DNA from 2 places in the Pedococcus sp. 2YAF34 genome. Region 1 is predicted to be linked to the other one. Evidence: riboswitches for the same ligand, from Rfam matches in the RefSeq annotation. Region 1 holds a riboswitch; the other holds the start of a gene.
What was found. A riboswitch is a leader RNA that binds a small molecule or an ion and turns the genes downstream of it on or off. The one in region 1 is predicted to bind cyclic di-AMP.
Positions count from the first base shown of each region.

Region 2: linked by a shared signal. The riboswitch ahead of AB4Z02_RS08620 (transglycosylase family protein) and the one ahead of AB4Z02_RS06175 (C40 family peptidase) in region 1 are both predicted to bind cyclic di-AMP.

Region 1 is NZ_JBFRFA010000007.1:116,519-127,890, forward strand. It holds gene AB4Z02_RS06140 (aldo/keto reductase) at 1-34, opposite strand, end outside; gene AB4Z02_RS06145 (hypothetical protein) at 31-666, opposite strand; gene AB4Z02_RS06150 (NAD(P)/FAD-dependent oxidoreductase) at 663-1,823, opposite strand; gene AB4Z02_RS06155 (PLDc N-terminal domain-containing protein) at 2,057-2,503, shown strand; gene AB4Z02_RS06160 (DUF1028 domain-containing protein) at 2,523-3,347, opposite strand; gene AB4Z02_RS06165 (calcium:proton antiporter) at 3,429-4,526, shown strand; gene AB4Z02_RS06170 (DsbA family oxidoreductase) at 4,570-5,262, opposite strand; gene AB4Z02_RS06175 (C40 family peptidase) at 5,423-6,121, opposite strand; cyclic di-AMP (ydaO/yuaA leader) riboswitch at 6,175-6,370, opposite strand; gene AB4Z02_RS06180 (metal-dependent transcriptional regulator) at 6,570-7,268, opposite strand; gene AB4Z02_RS06185 (MFS transporter) at 7,294-8,586, opposite strand; gene AB4Z02_RS06190 (hypothetical protein) at 8,585-9,325, shown strand; gene AB4Z02_RS06195 (SDR family NAD(P)-dependent oxidoreductase) at 9,322-10,152, shown strand; gene AB4Z02_RS06200 (malonic semialdehyde reductase) at 10,255-10,893, shown strand; gene AB4Z02_RS06205 (DUF4232 domain-containing protein) at 11,250-11,372, shown strand, end outside.
Region 2 is NZ_JBFRFA010000012.1:19,148-30,519, reverse strand. It holds gene AB4Z02_RS08650 (hypothetical protein) at 1-11, opposite strand, end outside; gene AB4Z02_RS08645 (GAF domain-containing protein) at 1,107-2,021, shown strand; gene AB4Z02_RS08640 (Hsp20/alpha crystallin family protein) at 2,920-3,156, opposite strand; gene AB4Z02_RS08635 (MerR family transcriptional regulator) at 3,303-3,662, shown strand; gene AB4Z02_RS08630 (hypothetical protein) at 3,584-3,784, shown strand; tRNA gene AB4Z02_RS08625 (tRNA-Thr) at 4,125-4,197, opposite strand; gene AB4Z02_RS08620 (transglycosylase family protein) at 4,557-5,297, opposite strand; cyclic di-AMP (ydaO/yuaA leader) riboswitch at 5,310-5,462, opposite strand; gene AB4Z02_RS08615 (threonine/serine ThrE exporter family protein) at 5,692-7,170, opposite strand; gene AB4Z02_RS08610 (serine/threonine-protein kinase) at 7,170-8,918, opposite strand; gene AB4Z02_RS08605 (CBS domain-containing protein) at 8,960-9,388, opposite strand; gene AB4Z02_RS08600 (alpha,alpha-trehalose-phosphate synthase (UDP-forming)) at 9,535-10,962, shown strand; gene otsB (trehalose-phosphatase) at 10,959-11,372, shown strand, end outside.

The DNA of each region.
Region 1 (11,372 bases):
TGCCGATCAGGCCGAGCCCGAGGCGCGCGCTCATCGCGGGGTCCCGGACGGCTTGGGGTGGTAGGCGCTCTGGCGCTCGACCGGCACGCCGTCGAACGAGGGGGTGAGGTTGACGACGTCACCACGCTGCAGCCGCAGGCCCCTCGCCAGGCCGGCACCCTTGAGGACCGCCCCGCGCTCGTCGGGCTCCACGTGGCTGTGGCCACCGAGACCACCTCCGAGCTCCACCGACTGGGCCGCGATGGTGCCGATCACCTGGGCGCCGTCACCGAGGCGGCAGCGGCCGACGAGCTCGCACCCGTTGAGCAGGCGCACCCCAGTCCCGAGCTCGATGGAGGCACCGGGCTGGTTGGCCTTGACCTGGACACCACCGGGTCCGAGCTCGCAACGGGCACCCACACGGATGCTCCCGCCGGCCGTGGCCAGCAGGAACGTGCCGGGGTAGAGCACGGTGTCCTCGCCCACCTGCACGACGCCGTCGCGGTCGCGCTGCACGACGACACCCGGGTAGAGGACGGTGCCACGACCCAGGACCACACCGGAGGAGACCAGGGTCGACCACGGGTCGAGCACCCGCACCCCGTCTGCGCCGAGGGCGAGGGTCTCGTCGACCGTCAGCAGCCCCAGCGCCCTGCGGTGGTCGTCGAGGGTGGGAGTGACCGTCATACCAGGGCCGCCTGCCCGCGCAGGTCGTCGACGTGCGCCTCGAGCGGTCGCCTCGTCACGACGTCGGTGTGGAGACGGGCGAAGACCTGGTGGCTGACGTAGTCGGCGGCGAAGGGCGCCTCGGTCATCTTGCCGGGGAGCACGCACAGCGTGGTGTCGTCCAGCCACTCCACCTGGATGTTGAGGGATCGGGCATCGTCGCCCTGTTGGCGGACATCGACCTTGACGCACGAGGTCACCTTGGCCTGCTCCGGGGCGCTGCGCCGGAACCGCTCCGCGATGGCGCGCAGCAGGTTGTCGGTGCCGTCGGCGCGCGGCACGAAGGTCGGCTCCGGCACGAGGTAGGCGTCCTCGTTGAGCCCGACGACGCTCCAGTCGCCGTGGTTGGCCATCGCTGCCTCGCGCGGGGCCACGCTGAAGACCGACATCGGCGACAGCCGCGGCATGATCGCCAGGTGGCTCTGCCACAGCCGGATCTCGGGCCCCGCGAGCCCGAGCTCGCGGCAGACAGCCCCCGTCGCGAAGCCCGTGGCCAGGACGAGCAGGCGGTGGCGGACCGTCAGACCGTGGGTCCCGTCCAGGACGATCGCCCCGTCCTCGCCCCGGCGGGGTCGGGCACCCAGCAGCAGCGTGGCGCCGGCGCGGAGCAGTTCGTTGACCAGGCGGGCCCCGAGGATCCGCACGTTGACCGACCGGTCGCGGACCTCGAACACGCGCTCCGAGTCGGTGGTCACCACGTCCTCGTCGAACTCACGCCGCAGGCTCGGGTCCAGCTCGCGGTGCCCGACCCCTGCAGCGCCCCAGCGCTGGAGCGCGCGCTCGGCCTGGTCCTCGCGGACGATCGCCAGCGTGGGCCGCGCCTCGGGCTCGATGCACTCGGGGAAGTCGCGGTGCAGCTGCTCCCACCCGTAGATGCACCGCTTGGCGACGACGGCGGCCTGGACCGGGTCGCCGATGGACATCGAGTGGTAGGTGCCTGCATGCAGCCAGCCCTCGTTGCGGCTGCTCGCCCCGGACATCACCTGCTCAGCAGGGTCCACGACCACCACGCGGTAGCCCATGCCGACAAGGCGTCGTGCGCTCAGCAACCCGGCGATCCCGGCCCCGAGCACCACCACGTCACAGTCCAGCTGCCCTCGCTGTGCGTCCCCACCCATGTCAGATTCCCCCCGACGTCATGCAGCTGCCTGCACTGGATCCCCCCGACACCGATGTCGGCGGACAAACGACGTGGACCATAGCAGAACGGACGAGAAGCGCGTTTTACCCGTGTTTGCCGTCCGTTGGTTCGCCGTCATCACCGGCGGGCACCCATCGCCTCGGCGGTGCCTGCGGCCGCGACCTCGCCAAGTACGGGACAGGTGTGGCACGCACCTGCCACCATCGGCCTGTGCTGATTCGTGGGGGCGTGGGGCTCGGGGTGATCCTGACGGCGGTGTGGATCTACTGCCTGCTGGACGTGATCATGGCCGACGAGCACCGCATCAGGAACCTGTCCAAGTCGACCTGGGTCGTCATCGTGCTGTTCACCTTCGAGGTGGGCGCGGTGGCGTGGCTCGTGGCGGGACGACCGCAGGGGCCGGCGCGCAGCCTGCCCTACAAGGGCAACGCCGGGTACCCCGAGTACGACCGACCCGGCCGGTTCGTCGCCACCAACCCCGACGACGACGCCGAGTTCCTGCGGAAGGTACGCGAGCGCGCCGAGGCCCAGCGGCAGGAGGCGAAGCGGCAGCGCGCCGAGCGCGAGGCCGCCGAGGAGCGCGCGCTCGAGCAGGAGCGCAAGCGTCGGCTGGGGCACGAGCGCCCCGACGAGACCACCGACCCGCATCCGGGCTGATACCCAGTCGGGCTGGACCTCAGGCGGTGGCTTCGCGCAACGCCGCCAGCACCTTGGCGTCGATGCCGTCGGGGCTCATCCGCATCTCGTAGTTCGCCTCGCCCGCCCACCGCTCCAGCGCCTCCGTGACGTCGTCACCCCGATGGCCCAGCTGCGCCAGCCGAGCCGACACCTCGTCGGCGAGGTCGCCCGTCAGCGGCTGCACGTCCTCGGGCCGACCGAAGAGCAGGTCGTTGGTGCGCAGCAGCCGGGCGAGCTCGCGCGGTGCGTCCGGGTCGTCGTCGACGCGCACGTCCGCGAGCACCCCGCACGCGTCGTACCCCGCTCCCGGCGCGACCGCGTACAGGGCCGCGCCCTGGCGCCCGCGGGAGTCGCCGCCGGCCTCGTCCCCCGCGAGCAGCGCGGCGATGAGGCGGTCGGTGAGCGAGCCGCCGGCGGACCCCAGCCACGCGCGCTCCATGGCCTCGACGACCTCGGGACCGGTGAGGATGTTGCCCTGGATGGCGTAGCCGCCGGTGGCCTCGCGGCCACAGGCGCCACCGGCCCAGTCCATGCACTCGCCCCCGGTGTACGTCGCCTGCGAGTCGACCCCGACGACACCGAGCTGCCGGTGCTCACGCGCGTCGTCCGGGGTGGTGCAGGCCTCGACGGCAGCAGCCGCGTCGTGGCCGTCGGAAAGGGCGGCGAGTGCTGTGCCGCGGTAGGACACCCGGGCCATGGCCTGCGTGGCGACGGCACCGACGCCGAGCCGCACCTCAGGCACCACGGCCCCGACGAAGGGGAACTTGCTCGCCACGGCGACGCCGAACGCGTCACCGACCTGGCCCACGATGGAGAACGTCATGGCCCGAACCTAGACGCCCGCACCGGCGGGCGCCGCCCGGACCGATTGCGTGGGTTCGCCCCGGGTCTGGGAGACTTCCCCATGGCCGCGCGAACGACCAATCCCCTGCTCACCTGGACCACCCTCGCCCCACCACTGGCACTCGTCGCCCTGGTCCTGGCGTGGGGGCGGGACCTCGGCGCCGTACCGGTGGTCATCGTGGCCGCTGCCCTCGCAGCCGCCGTGCTCGCCGCGGTGCACCACGCCGAGGTCGTCGCCCACCGGGTCGGCGAACCCTTCGGCTCCCTCGTCCTGGCCGTCGCGGTCACCATCATCGAGGTGGCCCTCATCGTCACGCTCATGATCTCTGGCGGCAAGGACTCGACCAGCCTCGCGCGCGACACCGTCTTCGCGGCCGTGATGATCACCTGCAACGGCATCGTCGGGCTGTCGCTGTTCGTGGGGGCGCGCCGCTACAAGCTCATCTCGTTCAACGCCGAGGGCACCGGTGCCGCGCTCGCGACGGTGACCACCCTCGCCGCGATGACCCTCGTCGTCCCGACCTTCACCACCGGGCAGGTCGGGCCCGAGTTCACCCCGAGCCAGCTGGCGTTCGCCGCGGTGATCTCGCTGATCCTCTACGGCATGTTCGTGTCCACGCAGACCGTCAGGCACCGCGACTTCTTCCTGCCCGTCGGCAAGGAGGGCGAGCCCCTGTCCGACGAGCACGCCAACCCGCCCGGCGACCGCGAGACCTGGGCCTCCCTGGGCCTGCTGCTGGTCTCGCTCCTGGCCGTCGTCGGCCTGGCCAAGGTCGAGTCACCCGCGATCGAGTCGGCCGTCGCCGCGGCCGGGTTCCCGCAGTCGTTCGTCGGGGTCGTCATCGCCCTGCTCGTGCTGCTCCCCGAGACGCTTGCCGCGGTGCGAGCTGCCCAGCGCAACCGCATCCAGATCAGCCTCAACCTCGCGCTCGGCTCGGCGATGGCGAGCATCGGCCTGACCATCCCTGCCATCGCCATCGCGATGGTCTGGCTCGAGGGGCCACTGCTGCTCGGGCTCGGCTCCACGCAGATGGTCCTGCTCGGGCTCACCGTGCTCGTCAGCGTGCTGACCGTGGTGCCCGGCCGCGCCACCCGGCTGCAGGGCGGCGTGCACCTGGTGCTGCTCGCGGCGTTCGTGTTCCTCGCCGTCAACCCCTGAGGCGTAGGGCTCCGACCCCAAGGGCGTACGGCGTGTGGCCGGCTCAGGCGCGCGGAGCGGCCTGGGCTTCCTCGGCGTGCAGCGGGTGGTCGGCGGCGGCGCTCTCGATGAGCCGGCCCAGCACCTCGACGGTGTGCACGCCGGACAGCCCCACCTTGCGGTTGCCGATGAAGAAGGGCACCCCGGTGATCCCGATGTCGCGGGCGGCCTCCTCGTCGGCGCGGACCTCCACGGAGTACTCCTCGCCGGCCAGCACCGCGGACACCCGGCGGCCGTCGAGCCCCGCCTCGGCGCCGAGGCGCTGCAGGGTCTCGATGTCGTCGATGGCCCTGCCCTCGCTGAAGTGGGCGCTGAACATCCGCTCGAGCACCGCGGCCTGCAGGGCGTGGCCTCCCTGCGCGAGGCCGAGCGCCACGAGGCGGTGTGCGTCGAACGAGCTGGCCCGCAGCTGGGCGTCGACGTCGATCTCGATGCCGTCGGGCCTGCCCATGATCGCCGGGCGCTCGGCCATCTCACGCGCGCCCTCGAGGTCCACGCCGTACCGCTGCGCGAGCCACGGCAGGACGCGCTCCCCGCTGCCCCGCGGGGCCGAGGGGTCGAGCTCGAAGGCGTGGTAGGTGACGGTGACCTCGGCCGGGTGTGCGCTCTCCGCGATCGCGAGCTCCAGCCGGCGCTTGCCCAGGTAGCACCACGGGCAGACCACGTCGGCCCAGACGTCGATCTCCACAGCGTTCATGTCCCCCATACTCACACGACCCCACCGAGCGCGGTACGGGTCGGGGTGCCCCTCCGACGGCGACCCGCACGCCGGCGGACACGGACGAGGCCCCCCACCTCAGTGCGGTGGGGGGCCTCGTCAGGGGCGCCGAAGGTGGGGCCAGGTGGTGCGGGGTTGGTCAGGGACGACCGTAGGTCACGGCGCTGGACCAGATGGAGCGCAGCGCCACGGCCTTGCCGGTGCGCGGGCTGTCCCACATCATGCCGTTCCCGGCGTAGATGCCCACGTGGTAGGCGGGCGAGCCGAAGAACACGAGGTCACCGGGCTGCGGGTTGGAGACCGGGGTGGTCGCCTGGCGCTGCGCCTCGGCCGTGCGCGGCAGGCTGATGCCCGCCTGGCGGAAGACGTACTGCGTGTAGCCGGAGCAGTCGAACCCCGCCGGCGTCGTGCCGCCGTAGACGTACATGATGCCGGCGTACTGGGCCGCGATGCCCAGGATGCCGCCGACAGCGGGCTTGGAGACGACCGGCGCGGTGCGCTGGGTCGACCGGCTCGCGACCGGGGCCGTGCGCTGGGGCACAGCCACCACGACGGGCTTCGGCTTGGGCTTCGGCTTCGGCTTCGGCTTCGGCTTGGCCGTCGCCTTGAAGCCGATGACGCCGAACGCGTCGGCGGCCTGCGGGGCAGCGGTCTTCGGGGCCTGCACGGCCACGGGGGCGACCGCAGCCGGCGCACCCTTGGTCGAGGGGTGGCTCGCCGGGGCCGCCGAGGCGGGGAGGGCGAACGAGGCCACGAGGCCACCGGACGCCGCGATGACGGCAGTCGTCTTGACGGCCGGCTGGGCGGACTTCGCCGCGATGCCAGCCAGCTCGGACACGGGGTTGAAACGACCTGGCGCGCGGTGGCGACCAGCAGCGTGAGATGACACGGTCAGAGAACCTCCGACGCCTACGAGGTGAGCTGTCGGGTTCGGGTGGAGGTAGGTCACCCGGCCCTCACGGTTGCCTCCCGACCTTGCGGGCGCTCTGGTGAGGACTTCACCCCGAGGACCGTCCGGAGACGGACCAAAAGTGGGTCCCCCGCTCCTGCCAAGCGGTCTTGCTGGTGACCCGGGCGTGGTGACAGGACTAGGCGATCCACATCGGGCCAACCACCTCTAGGGGGTGAGGAGGTCTGGGACACCGTACACAAGCGCGGCGCCCAATGTCACGTTCGGGTCACGGTGGGTCAACAAAAGTCCATGAAAGCGCCCACAAATGGCAACGAAGACACGCTTCGCACCGGCGGTTCGTGCTCAGCGACCGCCGCCGGCTACCACAGGTCGGTCAGACCAGCGCGCCGAAGACGTGCTGCGCGACGTCGTCCGGCAGCGACACCGCCGTGGACTCCGGCGCACCCTCGCGCAGGGCCACGACGCGACCGTCGGCCCGGTGCACCCGCACCCGCTCGCCCGGAAGGAGCCGCGCGACGGTGAGCAGGCTCAGCGCCTCGTGGTCGACCTGGACGGGCTCCCCGATGCGGCGCACGAGGACGGTCTCGGGCGCCTCCTTCGCGAGCTCGGTGAGGGTGTGGAGCCCGAACCGGAAGTCCTCGCTCGGCTCCTCCTCGCCCAGCTCGTCGAGGCCGGGGATGGGGTTGCCGTAGGGCGAGTCGTGGTGGTCACGCAGCAGGGCGAGGATCTTGCGCTCCACCCGCTCGGACATCACGTGCTCCCAGCGGCAGGCCTCGTCGTGGACGTACTCCCACTCCAGGCCGATGACGTCGACGAGCAGCCGCTCGGCCAGCCGGTGCTTGCGCATGACACGGGTCGCGAGGAGCCGGCCCTCGTCCGAGAGCTCGAGGTGACGGTCGCCGCCGAGGCTGAGCAGGCCGTCTCGCTCCATACGGGCGACGGTCTGCGACACGGTGGGGCCCGAGTGCCCGAGACGCTCGGCGATGCGGGCGCGGAGGGGGACGATGCCCTCCTCCTCGAGCTCGAAGATCGTCTTGAGGTACATCTCGGTGGTGTCGATCAGGTCCGTCACAGGGCCAAGCCTCTCATCCGGGACCTCACCCCGTGACCTCCCGACGCCGCAGCGGGTCGTAGCGCGGCACCCAGTAGCCGAGCCAGCCCGTGCCGACCAGCGCCAGGGCGCCGAGCCCCACACAGGCGACCGCAAGGCTCGACCAGGCGGTCACGGCGCTGATGAGCAGGGGCGCACCGCTGCCGCCGACCACCGAGACGAACCGCCAGCCGCCGAGGAACTGCGAGCGCCCGACGGGCGGGGCGTTGTCGGCCCCCAGCGTCATGACGATGCCGGAGCCCAGGCCGTTGCCGACCGCGGCGAGCGAGGAGGCCGCGAGCACCGCCCACGCGGTGGTGGTGAGCGGCAGGAGCAGGAGGCCGACCCCGAGCAGGACCACGCAGGGTACGGCGACCCACACCCGGCCGAACCGGTCCATGACCGACCCCGCCGGGTAGAACAGGAGCATCTCGACCCCGCCGGTGACGCCGAAGATCACCGCCGTCGCGCTCGCCGAAAGGCCGACGTGGGCCGCCCACAGCGGCACGAGGACCAGCCGGGAGGAGCGTGCGGCGCCGATGACCATGATCCCGAGGCCGAGGGTGAGGTAGGTGCGCCGGTGGTCCCAGATCACCCGCGCCGTCGACGACGAGGCCTGCGCGCGCTGCACCTCCTCGTGGGCGGCGGTGAGGTCGGGAGCGCGCCAGACGAGCACCGCGGCGCAGATCCCGGCTGCCGCCGCGACGCCGAACCCGGCCTGTGGCCCGAACGCGTGGATGAGCGGCGCCCCCACGAAGGGCCCGACGAACAGGCCGATGCGGTTGACCCCGCCCAGCGTCGACAGGGCACGGGCCCGGAGCGCAAAGGGCACGGCGTCGATGAGGTAGGCCTGCCGCGCCACGAGGAACATCGAGGAGGTGAACCCCATCGCGAACACCGCGACCATGAGCACGACGACCGAGGGGGCGAGCAGCGCCGCCAGCGACGCGACGGCGTCGACCCCGCTCGCCCAGAGCAGCGCGCGGCGCTCGCCGATCCGGTGGACCATCGCCCCCGCCGGCACGGCGAAGAACAGCTCGGCCACCAGGGTCAGGCCCGCGGTGAGCGCGGCCACGGACGGCGACGCCCCGAGGGCGAGGGCGCTCAGCGCCACCACGGGAAGCATCGCGCCGGCGCCGACCGCTGCGACCACGGTCGGTCCGTAGGCCGACACCGCGATGCTGCGCAGGCGGAAGTCGGTGTCCGGGCCGGACGTCGGGGCGGTCGGTTGAGGCATCGTCGTCCATTCTGTCCCCTCCGCCGCGAGGACCTCGGCGCGGACGGGTACGTTGCCCGTCATGGAGCTCGTCGTCCCTGCCCGGTTCTGCGGCCCGCCCGAGTCCGGCAACGGCGGCTGGACCAGCGGCCACCTCGCCCGCCAGGTGCGCACCACCCCGGAGCTGACGGCCGTGACCGTGCGGCTGCGGACGCCCCCACCGCTCGACCGGCCCATGACCGTGCGGGAGGTGCCGGGCGAGGGAGTGGTCGACGGCGCTGTCGAGCTCGTCGACGGCGACCACCTCGTCGCGCAGGCGTGGCCGGACCGCGGTCCGGGTCGCGACGCAGTACCCGGACCGGTCCCCTTCGAGGTGGCGGTGGCGGCCGGCGAGCGCTTCGAGGGGCTGGACGACCACCCGTTCCCCACCTGCTTCTCCTGCGGCACCGGCCGCGTGGCCGGCGACGGCCTGCGGCTGCGTCCCGGCCGGCTCGAGGAGGACGAGGCGTATGCCTGCGCGTGGGTGCCTGACGCCGGTGTGGACGTCGAGACGGTCTGGGCCGCCCTGGACTGCCCTGGGGGCTGGGCCTCCGGGATCGCCGGCCGGGCGATGGTCCTCGGCACCATGACCGCACAGGTCGACGACCTTCCCGTCGCCGGAGCGCCCCACGTCGTCATGGCGTGGCAGCGCGGGTCGGAGGGGCGCAAGCACCTGAGCGGCACGGCCCTGTATGCCGCCGACGGCCGCCTGCTCGCGCAGGCCGAGGCCACCTGGATCGCCGTCGACCCCACCACCGTCCGACCTGCAGGAGCGACCCGATGACCAACCCGACCTCCCCCGCCACTCCCGGGTCCGCTGCCCTTCCGGGGTCCGATTCCGCTACCGCGCGCACCTCCCCCGGCGCAGCCGGCCGCCCCCTGGCCGTCGTCACCGGCGCCAGCAGCGGGATCGGGGCAGCCACGGCCCGCCAGCTCGCCGCCGTGGGGTACGAGGTGGTCTGCGCCGCCCGCCGCTCCGACCGGGTCGAGGCGCTCGCCGCCGAGATCGGCGGACGAGCGGTCACCTGCGACGTCTCCGACGCCGCCGACGTCGCCCGCCTCGCCGACGTCGTCGGTGACCGGCTCGACGTGCTCGTCAACAACGCCGGCGGCGCCCTCGGGCTGGCCCCGGCCACGCAGACGGACGTCGCCGACTGGCGTGGCATGTTCGAGTCCAACGTCGTCGGCACGCTCCAGGTGACCCAGGCCCTGCTGCCCGCCCTCGTGGCCTCCGGCGCCGGCACCATCGTCAACGTCGGCTCGATCGCCGGCCGCACCGTGTACGAGGGCGGCTCCGGCTACACCGCGGCCAAGCACGCGGTCGCCGTGCTCACCGAGACCCTGCGGCTCGAGCTCGTCGACCAGCCCGTGCGGGTCACGGAGGTCGCGCCCGGGATGGTGCGCACCGAGGAGTTCTCGCTGACCCGGTTCGGCGGCGACCAGGAGCGGGCCGACAAGGTCTACGAGGGCGTCAAGGAGCCTTTGGTGGCCGAGGACGTCGCCGAGGCGGTCGTGTGGATGGTGCAGCGCCCGGCCCACGTCAACATCGACCTGCTCGTCATCAAGCCGCGCGCCCAGGCCGCTGCCCACAAGGTGCACCGCGAGTCCTGAGGTCGACCGGAGCGCAGCGTCGCCGCACCCTCCCGGGACGGGCCATGACCTGCGGTGACGTGGTTGGGGAATGCAACCATGAAGTTGACGGTTCAACTTCACATGACCCAGACGCATGACGACCTGACCGAGCTCGAGGCCCAGTTCTCCGACCACCTCGAGCTCTCTCCCGAGGCTGCAGACCTGCTCTTCCGCGAGGCCCGGACCGCGAACACCTTCGGCGACGAGCCTGTCACCGACGAGCAGGTGCGCGCGATCTACGAGCTGGTGAAGTGGGCCCCCACCTCCATGAACAACCAGCCGCTGCGCATCGTCCTGGTCCGCTCGCCCGAGGCCCGCGCCCGCCTCGTCGAGCACATGGGCGGCAACAACAAGCCCAAGACCTCGACGGCCCCGCTCGTGGCGATCCTCGCCGCCGACGACGACTTCCACGACGAGCTGCCCAAGGTCTTCCCGATCTTCCCCGGTGCCCGTGACGCGTTCGCCGACGACGAGATGCGCCGCACCTCGGCCACCATGAACGCCACCCTGCAGATGGCTTACTTCATCCTCGGCGTGCGCGCTGCCGGCCTGGCCGCGGGCCCGATGACCGGGTTCGACGCCGCCGCCGTCACCAAGGAGTTCTTCCCCGACGGCAAGCACCGCGCCCTGGCCGTGGTCAACATCGGTCGCCCCGGCGACGGCGCGTGGTTCGACCGCCTGCCGCGACTCGACTACGACGAGGTCGTGACCACCGTCTGACGACTGTCCTCACCCTCCGGGCCACGATCCGGACATGTCCGGTTATCCCGTTGCGCACGGCGCCCGCGCGACTTAGCGTCGGAGTACACGGAAGGGAGGTGGTCCAGGAATTGATTTCATATTGGACGCGTGAGGTGACTGCGCGCTAGGTGCGCAACGTCGACTGCTTCGACGGCGCGACCCGCGCAATCCCAGCAGTTCACCGCAGCCCGCGGGCCGTGCAGGTCGTCCCCTGCACATGCTGAGCCGCTCGATTCGGCGAGGCGAGGCCCGCGGGCTGTTCCATGCCCCGGCCGGCCAACCCCGAGGTCGTCCCGGTCGTCCCAAGGGTGACGGCAATCGACAGGAGGCACGTCATGGGAACCACGAGGCACTCCGCACGACGTCAGGTCTCGGGTCTAGCCCTCGTCGCGACGACGGGGCTGGCCCTGGCGGCCTGCGCCGGCAGCGGCGGCTCGGGCACGCCCGGCACGACGACC
Region 2 (11,372 bases), on a different contig from region 1:
GTCAGGGCCACCGGACCCCCGCACGCGCGATACGTGTCATGTCGTCCTCCCAGGTAGCGAAAGCGGCCTACCACCTCTCGTCACGGTCGCTTGCTCCCGGAGGACTCGGTCAGAGCCGAAGGTCCCGCGAAGGAACGCGGGTGTGCACGGGAGCCGTCGGGCGCGCGCACGAGGGAGGTGCGGGGACACACCGTCGCCTCAGGCCGGGACCGGTCGAAGATGCCGAGTCACCTGGCACAGCTCACTCCGGAGGTCGTCCCTTCGAAAGTTCCTCTCATGCAGGTGAGCGGAACCTGGCCGGTCCCCGAAGTAGGTCGTGGGTCTCTGTCTCGGCGACTCAGGGCGTTGCCAAGAGGTGGCTCTTCCCGCCTACGGGGTCGTGCGATCACCAGTGCGCGTTCTCGCTCGTTACCAGAGGGGCGCCGTGCTGGGCTCGCGTCCAGTTGGGCCCTCCCTGTCGTCCTGCCAAACGCGGGACGTGGTGTGCAGCCACAGGCTTGCACGCAAAGGACCTCCCTGCCGGCCGTCGTGGTCGCCGCCTTCTCCGCAGAGGCCCATTCCTTCAACGGGTCCAGTCCCAGGCGTTGGGGTGTCGTTGGATTTCCTGCTGCAGGCGCAAGTCGTCGTGCAGCACGCGAGGGATCGGTAGTCGTCGCGCTGTGAGCTCATCGGCGTACACTTCCATCGCTCTCAGAAGCGCTCTTCGAGCGGAAAGGAGGTCCCGTTCGCTCACCGGTGGGGCGCGCTTGGTTCGGACCTCTGTAGCCGCCGCTCGGACGTCGTGAGCGAGCTCGGTCAGAGACCGTGGTGGCCGGGACGCGGGAACGGCTGGGTCGATCTCCATCGCGGTACCTCGAGTCTGTTCCCGGGCCGCGCCGCTGGACGACGCTGTGGCATCGACACTACGCCGGGTCGCCGTGCCGCGTGACGCATCCGTCAAACCGGTTTGAGGAACGACCGCGCCGTGCGGAAGGGCTCGTCGCGATGCTGTTGGCGCTCACCGAGCCGGCCGGCGGTTCATCTGCGAAACCTACTCGGCGCGGGAATGGCCCTGACGGCGCACTCGGAAACCACCTATCCGTGCCCGGGGCGACTAGCCTTCATGGGTGACGTACACCGTCGCAAGCAGACCCGTCCCCGAAGGGGAGACGTGGACGCAGGCCGCGCTCACGGAGCTTGCTGACGTGCCAGCCGTTCATCGCGCTGGGCTCGCACTGGCCGAAGGTGGTGGACGGCGGCTTCTGTTCACCGCCAGCGATCGCGATCTCGAGCGGGACGCGCAGTGGTGTGAGATCGACGCGAACGAGGACGTGCCCCTGGTACACGCCGTTCGCACTGGCGAGGCGGTCCTGGGCTCGTTGGAGAACCTCGCCGCCCGTTATGAGGCGTTTATCAACCGCCAGCTCCCTAGGACCAAGGCTCTCGCCTTTGTGCCAGTTGTCGCGGCCGGTCACGTCCTGGGCGCGTACGTACTGTTCTTCGAGACTCCGCAGCGCTTCGACCAGCCGCAGGTGACCGAGCTGGCGGCCCTAGGGGCACGACTGGGACTACAGCTTCGCCACATCCAGCGTGCCACCATGCACGTCAGCAGGTCCCTGGCGGCGGAGCCCGTGCCACCCGGCGCCAAGGCAGCCGACCTGGCGGTTGCTGCAGACCTCCGAGAGGTCGGCATTGCCCGGCACTTCGCGCTCATCACCCTCGCAGCATGGGGTGTCGACGACGTCATGGCTGGTGACGCGATCTTGTGCTTGAGCGAGCTGGTCACCAATGCGCTGCTCCACACCGAGGCAGGGTGCGACCTCCGCCTGGTCCTTGACCAGGGCGTGCTCACCACGTCTGTCCGCGACGGTGGCTCGACTGTCGTCGTCGACCCCGGCAGCGTCGCGGGCGACCCGCTCGCTGTGCATGGTCGCGGACTGCAGGTCGTGGACGCGTCGTCGACCCGATGGGGCTCCGAGCTGGACGCAGGCGGGATGACCGTGTGGTTCGTACTCGAGCCGGAGAACCCGCACGCTGCCTGATCCGCTGTCCCGCCGTCTACTTTCGAAGCCAGGACGCCGCGGATGCCATCCACCCCTCGGCCCAGCACGCCTACGCTGACCGCCACACCCTCCTCAGGCATACCCCTGGAAGAGAAGGGAGCGGCGGTCACGTCGCATACGTCTCTGCACGCGGGCGACGCCCCACGCCGAGGGTCCCACCATTTCGTCCCCGGCGATAGGGCGTTGAGCCGAAGTCTCATCGTGGGGTTGCCTGCTCTCGCAACGGGTAGGACCTTGACGGCACACCGTCTGGGTCCAGCAGCGCGGCCCCGGCGGTGCTGTCGCATCGCCGGGGATGCCGCAGCAGCCCCTCGCCGTGTCCTGACGGACTGGGTGTGAGACCAGCTCGCGGGTCCTGAGCGGCGCGCGGCCTCGCCCGGGTCGCGACCAAGACGCCGTGAGGCGCGGGCGTCCACGCGAGGTGCGTCGGGCGCAAGGGGTAGGAACGCGGCCCAGGCGAGGGGCTATGGAGGTCAGGGCCGTCCGGGCTGCCTGGGGATTTGCCCGTTGATCGAGCCAATGGTCGAACGGTGCAGGTGCTAGGTCTTGCGAGGCGCTCCGCGGGCCTGGCGGTCACGGTCGGGCGGTGAGCGTTGCCGGTGCCGAGCACCGACACCGGGGCGTGCCGGGCGGTATCGGACGGCCGCACCGACGGGTAGGACTGGTGGCCGGCGGGGATACCTTGGGACCGCCCCGAGGGTCGCCCTGCGCCCCACTGGCGGAGGACAGGCGGGCCACGCCTCGGCCACGATCGCGTCGAACTCGCTTCGCAGCAGCGCCTCGTCGGCGTAGACCAGGTCGAAGAACTCCTGGTCGACGCCGCTCAAGGCGCCATTCGGCTCGTTGTAAATCGCGTGCATCACCCTCACCGCCGGGGTCAGGCGTTGGTGGCCTGCTGGCCCTCGTGCCTGCTGCTGATGTCGATCCCGCGCTCCACGTCCAGGTCGATTGTGTTCTGACTGACACCGGGTAGGTCGAGTTCTACGTGGAACGTGCCGCCCTCGAGCCACGCGTGCATGGGCATCACCGAAGGTCGGGCCCAGGTGCCGACGGGACCGAATGCCTGGTGGGTCATACGGTCCAACTCACGGAAAGGGTCGATGCGCACCAGCATCGTCGTCACCTCCGTCGTGTTCTCCCGGTGGCGTCAGCAGCACCGAACCCACTTAGTTTCTGTGGTAGCCGCTATAGATTTCTTTTATCACCACAGGCATACTGGCGCAAGGGCTCGAATGAGGATCTTTGACGAAGGGCAACTCCGTGGCAGGACTACCACCTGACGACCAGGGCGTGTACGGCATCTCGGTGGCTGCCGACCTGGTCGGTATGGGCGTACAGAACCTGCGCCTGTACGAGGCCCGGGGCCTGCTCGAGCCCGAGCGCACGAACGGGGGGACACGCCGCTACAGCGCCAACGACCTCGACCGCCTACGGCGGATCGGCGACCTGCTCCAGGCTGGTCTGAACCTGGCCGGGATCAGCATGGTCCTCGACCTCGAGGGAGAAAACGCGAGCCTGCGCGAGGAAAGGGAGGTTCCGCCATGGCCCCCTACGACCACGACCAACCGATCCCGGAAGCCGACTGGCTCGAGCAGGAACAGCCCGCCAGCTCCACAGTAGCCACCGACCGGGAATGGACGCCCAGCTCACCCGCGCGGGCCGCCGACGACGGGGACATGCTCGAGCAGAGCCAAGAGGTGGTCAGCGACCCCGACGAGGACTACGCCCCAGAGCCATCATGAGCCCACTACAGGTGCGTCCGACAGCCGTCCCCATCGGCGTCTTATCGAAGGCACGTGATCGTCACCGAGCGCCATACGCACGATGGTTGAGGCCTCCGGTTCGAACGGTTGCGCGAGAGGCGCCGGCGGGCGGCCGCGCAGGGTGGCTACACATCCGGCGCCCCTCGCTTGCATCCGCCGCAGCTCCAGGACCGCGACCTCCACCACCGTGCGGCCATCAGCAATGACCGCCAACACCGCCTTGTACCGCTGCTCCGCCACGCTCGTCTCCCTCATGAGGGAGTGCCAAGGATCAGCCGAAGCGACTGTCAAGCATCAGGCGAAGTCATACAGGTCAGAGAGCCGACGAGGGGACTTGAACCCCTAACCCCCTGTTTACAAGACAGGTGCGCTGCCAATTGCGCCACGCCGGCACGCCTGCATCGCAGACGGCCACGATGGTACCGACACGACGAAGCGGCCCGGCACCGCGAGGTGCCGGGCCGTGTGCAGCCGTTCAGCTTTCGGCCACTCGCCCCAAACCCGAGCCGCGACACACTCCACCGCCCAACTTTCGGCCCTTCGCCCGAAAGCCGGGACCCCCGACGCACTCTGCTCCCCAACTTGCGGCCACTGGGCCGAAAGTTGGGGCGGGCACCGAAGTGAGCCGCGGCGCGTACCCGTAACCCGACCCGGTACCGACACGACGAAGCGGCCCGGCACCGCGAGGGGGCCGGGCCGCTTCGGTCCGAACGGGAGGTCACCCGCCCGGTGGGGCGGCGACCACCGAGGGTCAGTGGCGGTTGAGGTAGGACTGGAGGCTGCGGACGGTCGCGCGGTCGAGGGAGTGCGACCCGTTGCGCGTGGCGCCGATCTTGGACTGCAGGGCGCGGACCGTGCGCGGGCCGATGACCCCGTCGGGAGCCGAGCCGACCTTGCGCTGCAGCGCCTTGACGTCCGTGCGCGACAGGGTGCCGTTGACGGACCCGCCGACCCAGCGCTCGATGGCGGCATTCGTCTTGGGGCCGCGCACGCCGTCGACGACCAGCTTGCCGGCAGAGACGGAGTGGGCGGCGGAGCGCGCCGGCGCCGAGCGGACGGACGAGCGGGAGGCGCGCGTCGCGGTCGAACCGGCGTTGACGGCACCGCCGTTGGCCTTGGTCAGGCCAGCCCGCGCACCACAGGTCGGCCATGCGCCCGGGCCCTGCGAGGCGAGCACCTTCTGGGCGACGGTGATCTGCTGCGCCTTGGTGGCACGGTTGGCGGTGGAGGCGTAGCGCTCACCGCCGAAGGCGTCCCAGGTGCTGTCGGAGAACTGCAGGCCGCCGTAGTAGCCGTTGCCGGTGTTGATCGACCAGTTGCCACCGCTCTCGCAGGAGGCGACCCGGTCCCACACGGTGGAGGTCGACGCGGAGGCGGAGGACGTGGTCGCCATACCTCCGGCGACGGCGGCCGCACCGGCCACGGCGACGCCGGCGAGGCGGCGGCGGACGGGCTTGGCTTTCCGAGCAGAGTGCTTCGGGGCATAGAACATTGCGGGGGGAGTTCCTCTCCTGACCGGCGCCTGCGAGGTGAGCTGTCGGGTTCGGGCTGTCAGGTGCCCGGCCGGTGGTACCGGCTTCACCCCAAGGCCGCCGGAGCGGTCGAGTTGGGTCCCCCGTCCTCGTCGTGCCCGGAGATCTTCCGGCGAATCACCCGCCTGACGAGGCTCGGCGCTGCGGGTGTGCATGGTGGTGGGTATGCCGTGTGGAGTTGTCGGGGCGCGAATGCGCAGGTCAACCGTAAGGGGGCGGCTCCCGGACGACAAGCGAGTCGGCGGAAATGGGGCCAAACGACCGAGCCGTGGCAGGTGTGCCCCGCGCCACGCCGCGTTCCGACCCCTGCACGACGTGGAGCAGGCGCTTGCCTGACGAGCCCCCCGAGAGGCGTCAGCGACGCCGTACCCGGCGCTTCTGCACCATCCGCCGGTCGAACGGCGCAGCCATGAACTCGCCCAGCACGCTGCCGGCGGCGATGGCGAGCAGGACCGCCATGGCTCCCAGCAGGGTCGTGATGCCGCCCTGCAGCGACAGCGAACCCGAGTCGGACGACGAGCCGTTCACCATCTCGTAGAGGCCGCGGAAGATGGCGAGTCCCGGGAGCAGGCCGTAGGACGCGGGCACGACCAGGACCATCGCCGGGGCGCCCATGCGCAGGGCGACCAGCCGCCCGACGCAGCCGAGCACCGTCGCCGCGACCCCGGCAGCCGCGAGCTGTCCCAGGGCCTCCAGCCGGTCGACACCGAGCGAGACGGCCACGCCGGTGGCTGACAGCAGCCCGGCCGGGACGACCAGCCTTCGGCGGCTGCGCAGCGACACCGCTCCCGAGAGCCCGACGACGAACGCGCCGCCCACCGCCAGCCCGACGGGCGCACTGAGCGCACGGGTGGACATGACGGAGGGCGAGACCAGCTGGAGGTCGAACGCCGAGGTGAGCGCCAAGGTCATCGACAGCCCGGTGGCGACGCCGAGGATGATCCCGGCGGTGGTGAGGAAGACGCCGAACATCCGCCCCGCCCCGGTGACCGAGTAGCCCGAGATGGCGTCCTCGAAGGCCGAGGCCACGGTGCGCCCGGGCAGGAGCACCGTGATGCCACCGGCCACGATGAAGGCGAACTCGTCCGACGACACCGGCAGCCAGCCGTTCGCGCCGAGGCTGAAGGCGCCCCACGCCATGACGGTGGCGAACAGGCCACCGATGGCCGACTGGTAGAAGTCCGGCAGGCCGTGCCGCCCCAGCGTGCGGGCGGCGTACCCCACGAGGAGCGACGAGAGCCCGGCGACGAGGCCGGCGACCGGACCGGCACCGAGCATGACGGCGACGGCTGCCGCGAGGACGCCGAGCGACCCGCGCACCGCCCAGCTGGGCCAGAAGCGGGGCGCCCGGCGGATCTCGCGCAGCCGGGCCGCAGCCGCCTCGAGGTCGTAGCTGCCGGCGACGAGGTTCTCGACGAACTCGTGCACGGCGGTCAGGCGGGCGAAGTCACGCGTCGCCGACCGCACGACCCGCAGCATGGTGATCGGCTGGCCGGACGCGGTCGTGCACTGCACGAGCAGCGACTGCAGGGTGATGTCGACCTCGAGGTGGTCGAGCCCCGCCGCCGCGGCGACCGCGATCACCGAGGACTCCACCTGGGGCGCGCCGGCCCCGCAGCGCAGCATCAGCTCGCCCACCCGCAGCGCGAGGTCCAGGGAGGCGCGCGCGTCGCGCTCCTCCGCCGCGGCCTGCCGGACGCGGGCGTCGCGGTACGGCGTGTGCCGCAGCGCGTCGACCATGGGCAGCGTGTCGGTGATGTCCTCACCACGCCAGATGCGGCTGTGCCGCAGCGCCGGCCGCCGGGGAGGCAGCGGCGGGGTCTGCTGCACCATCAGGAACCCGTGCCCGGCAGCACCGCAGACGGGTTCTGGGAGGGCCACCAGTCCGGAGCCCCGCCCCGGGCGAGGCTCCAGGCCGCGAGGCCGACCGCAGCGGCCAGGAGCAGGAGCACGAAGACGCGCCCTCCGCGGCCAGGGCTGACACCGCGCACCACGCTGCGCGAGCCGCGGCGCAGGCCGGAACCGCCGGGCCCCCACCACGCCATGAGGCCGGCGACGACGGCACCGGCGGCGACGGGCCCGCGGGCGTTGGGCTCCGGCGAGCCGCCGGTGACCGCCACCATCGCGAGCGCGGCGCTGAACACCGCACACACGCCGACGACGACCGGCAGGATGGCGCTGACGACCGTCGCGAACGCACCCACGACGAGGTGCCACGGGCTGGCAGCCACCGCGAACGGCACGTCCGACCGGCGCCGGCCCTTCTGGTGGCGGCGGAGCACGAGCGAGGTGACCGAGCGGTCGGCGGTGCGCGCGACCCAGGACCAGACCAGCGCCACGGCGGCTGCCACGACCGGGAAGCTGGTCGCCGCGGCCACGAAGAGCGCCAGCAGCGCCAGCAGGCTGCCGGTGCGCTGCGCCCGGCCGATCCGCGGGTCGGGCTCCCCCGGCTCACCCTCCCAGGCGGCCTGCCAGTCCGAGACCTCCTCGTCGTCGAGGTCGAACGGCACGAGGTCGCCGCCCTCGCCCCGGTCCCCCAGGCCCCGGTCGAGACCGTCGTCGGCGTACGGCGCGGCCCAGTCGTCGCGGTCGGCCGGCAGGGCCACGGGCCCCCGGGCCAACGGCGCCGGCTCGCGCGCCGGCGGAGCCGTCGCGGCTGCCGGCGGCGCTGCCCAGTGCGCGGTGGCCGGCTGCTGCAGCACCTGGGTGTGGCGGGCATCGGTACGCAGCGCCTGCGTCACCGGCTGGCCGGTGGCGTAGCGCTCGAGCGCCTCGACCACCTCGTCGGCGTCGGGACGCAGCTCGGGCCGCGGTGACAGGGCAGCCTGCAACAGCGGCGCCAGGGCGGGGTCGACGCCGGTGAGGTCGGGCTCGCCGCGGCTGACGCGGTTGAGCACGACGTCCATGGGCCCCCGGCCGAAGGGAGGCGCGCCGCTGGCCGCGAAGGTCAGGGTCGCCGCCCAGCCCCACCAGTCGGTCGCCTCGGTGACCGCCGCCCCTTCGACGACCTCGGGCGAGAGGTAGCCGGGCGTCCCCATGACCAGTCCGGTCATGGTGATGCGCACGTCGTCGGCGACGTGGGCGATGCCGAAGTCGATGAGCACCGGGTCACCGTCGAGCATGAGCACGTTGCCGGGCTTGAGGTCGCGGTGGATGACGTCGGCGGAGTGGATGGCATCGAGCGCCTCGGCCAGCCCCCGGCCGAGCGACAGCAGGTCGGCACCGCGGATGGGCCCGTGCTCCTTGACCACCTCGTCGAGCGGGGGGCCGGGCACGTAGCGCGTCACGAGGTAGGGCCGCTCCCCGTCGAGGTCGGCATCGATGACCGCCGCCACCCGTGGGTCCCGGATCCGGCCGAGCACGTCGACCTCGCGGGCGAGGCGGGTGCGGGCGTCCTTGTCGTGGGCGACGTGCGGGCGCAGGAGCTTGAGCGCGACGGCGCGGCCGTTGGGCGCCAGCGCGAGGTGCACGACCCCCATACCGCCCTCGCCGAGCTGCTGGATGAGCCGGTAGGGACCGACGCGAGGGCCCTCGGGCAGGCCGGGGCTGCCGTCGCTGTCCTCCAGGGCCTCCGTCCGCATGCCCCTACGGTAAGGGAGGGGCCTGTGTGGAACGGGTCAGGCTACTGCTGGATGTAGCCCACGAGCTGGTCACGTTCTGCTTGCAGCTCGTCGATCCGGTGCTTGACGATGTCACCGATGCTGACGATGCCGTGCAGCGTGCCATCGACGACGACGGGCACGTGGCGGATGCGCTGGTCGGTCATCGTGCGGGCCAGCTCCTCGATGGCGACGTCGGGGTCGCAGGTCGTGACGTCGGCGGTCATGATCGCCGAGATCGGCCCGATGAGCACCGCCGCGCCGTCGCTGTGCAGGTGGCGCACGATGTCGCGCTCGCTGACGATGCCGTCGATGCGGTGGCCGTCCCCGCTCACGACGAGGGCGCCGATGCGGTGCTCGTGGAGGAGCTCCAGCAGCCTCTCGACCGACTCGTCCGGGCGGACGGTCACGACCTGGTCACCCTTGCGACGCACCACATCGGAGATCCTCATGCTCAGACCGTAGACCGCCGAGGGGGTCACCGCTAGAGGAGGTATCGCGCCACCGAGCACGTTCCTCACCCTCGGCGGGGGTGTCGGCAGGACGGGCTCGGCATAGGGTTGGGGACCGCAGACCCGACCCCGGAGTGGATGAGCCAGTGCCCCGCACCAAGCAGAAGTTCGACCTCGTGATCGCCGCCAACCGCCTGCCCGTCGACCGTGTCGTCGACGCCGACGGAGAGGTCTCGTGGCGCACCAGCCCGGGCGGCCTCGTGACCGCCATGGAGTCGGTGATGCGAGGCCGGGAGGGCGCCTGGGTGGGGTGGGCGGGCGAGGCCGGCGAGGCACCCGAACCGTTCGAGCAGGACGACATGTTCCTCAACCCGGTCGCCCTCTCCGAGGACGAGGTCGCGCACTACTACGAGGGCTTCAGCAACGACACCCTGTGGCCGATCTACCACGACGTCATTGTCTCGGCGACGTTCCACCGCTACTGGTTCGCGGCCTACGAGGTGGTCAACCGCAGGTTCGCCGAGGCCGTGTGCGAGGTCGCGGCCAAGGGCGCCACGGTCTGGGTCCACGACTACCAGCTGCAGCTCGTGCCGGCGATGGTCCGCGAGATGCGCCCGGACGTGCGGATCGGCTGGTTCAACCACATCCCGTTCCCCCCGGTCGAGCTCTTCGCCCAGCTGCCGTGGCGCCGTGCCATCCTCGAGGGACTGCTCGGGGCCGACTTCCTCGGGTTCCAGCGCGTCGCCGACGCCCAGAACTTCATCCGCGCCTGCCGCCAGCTGCTGAGCCTGCCCACCAAGGGCGACACCGTCTCGGAGTCACGCTCCGAGGGTGCTCGCCGCATCCGCGCGAGTGCCGTACCGATCTCCATCGACTTCAAGGGCCTGGAGGAGCTGGCCAAGCAGCCCGGGACCCACGCCCGGGCCAAGGAGATCCGCGCCTCGCTGGGCGACCCCGAGACCCTCATCCTCGGCGTCGACCGCCTCGACTACACCAAGGGAATCGGGCACCGGATCAAGGCGTACGGCGAGCTCCTCGAGGAGGGCCGGGTGGCCCCGCCGAAGCAGATGTTCGTCCAGGTCGCCACGCCGAGCCGCGAGCGCGTCGACGCCTACCGCGACCTGCGCGCCGAGATCGAGGGCGAGGTGGGACGTCTCAACGGCGAGTTCAGCACGATCGGCGCGCCGGCCGTGCAGTACCTCCACCACTCCTACCCGCGCAACGAGATGGCGGCGCTCTACCTCGCCGCCGACGTCCTGCTCGTGACGCCGCTTCGCGACGGGATGAACCTCGTGGCCAAGGAGTACGTCACCTGCCGCCACGACAACGGCGGCGCGCTCGTGCTGTCCGAGTTCACCGGCGCGTACCACGAGCTGCACCAGGCGTTCGTCTGCAACCCCCATGACATCGAGGGCCTCAAGCAGACGATCATGCGCGCCATCGAGACCCCGCCGAAGGAGAAGGCTCGCCTCATGCGCGCCATGCGCCGCCGGGTCGCCGACCACGACGTCCAGCACTGGGCGGCCCGCTTCCTCGAGAACCTCGCCAAGGCCCCCGAGCGGGGTGGGGTGTGATCGCGGACGACCTGCGAGCAGCCGTCGAGGCCCTCGTGGCCCACGACCGTGTCCTGGTGGCGACCGACTTCGACGGGGTGATGGCCCCGCTGGTCCTCGACCCGTCGACGTCCCGGCCCCTGCCGGGGACCGTGGAGGACCTGCGCCGGCTCGCGGCCATGCCCGACACGTATGCCGCTGTGGTGTCCGGCCGCGACCTCGCCACCCTCACCGAGCTGACCGGCCTCGCCGACAGCGACGTCACGCGGATCGGCAGCCACGGTGGCGAGTCCAGTGCCGCCGACCAGCAGGCGCCCGAGCTGACCGACGCCCAGCGGGAGCACCTGGCCCGGCTCAGGTCCGAGCTGGAGGAGCTGTGCGCCTCGCTGCCCGAGGGCGTCTACCTCGAGTCCAAGCCCGCCGCGGTCGTC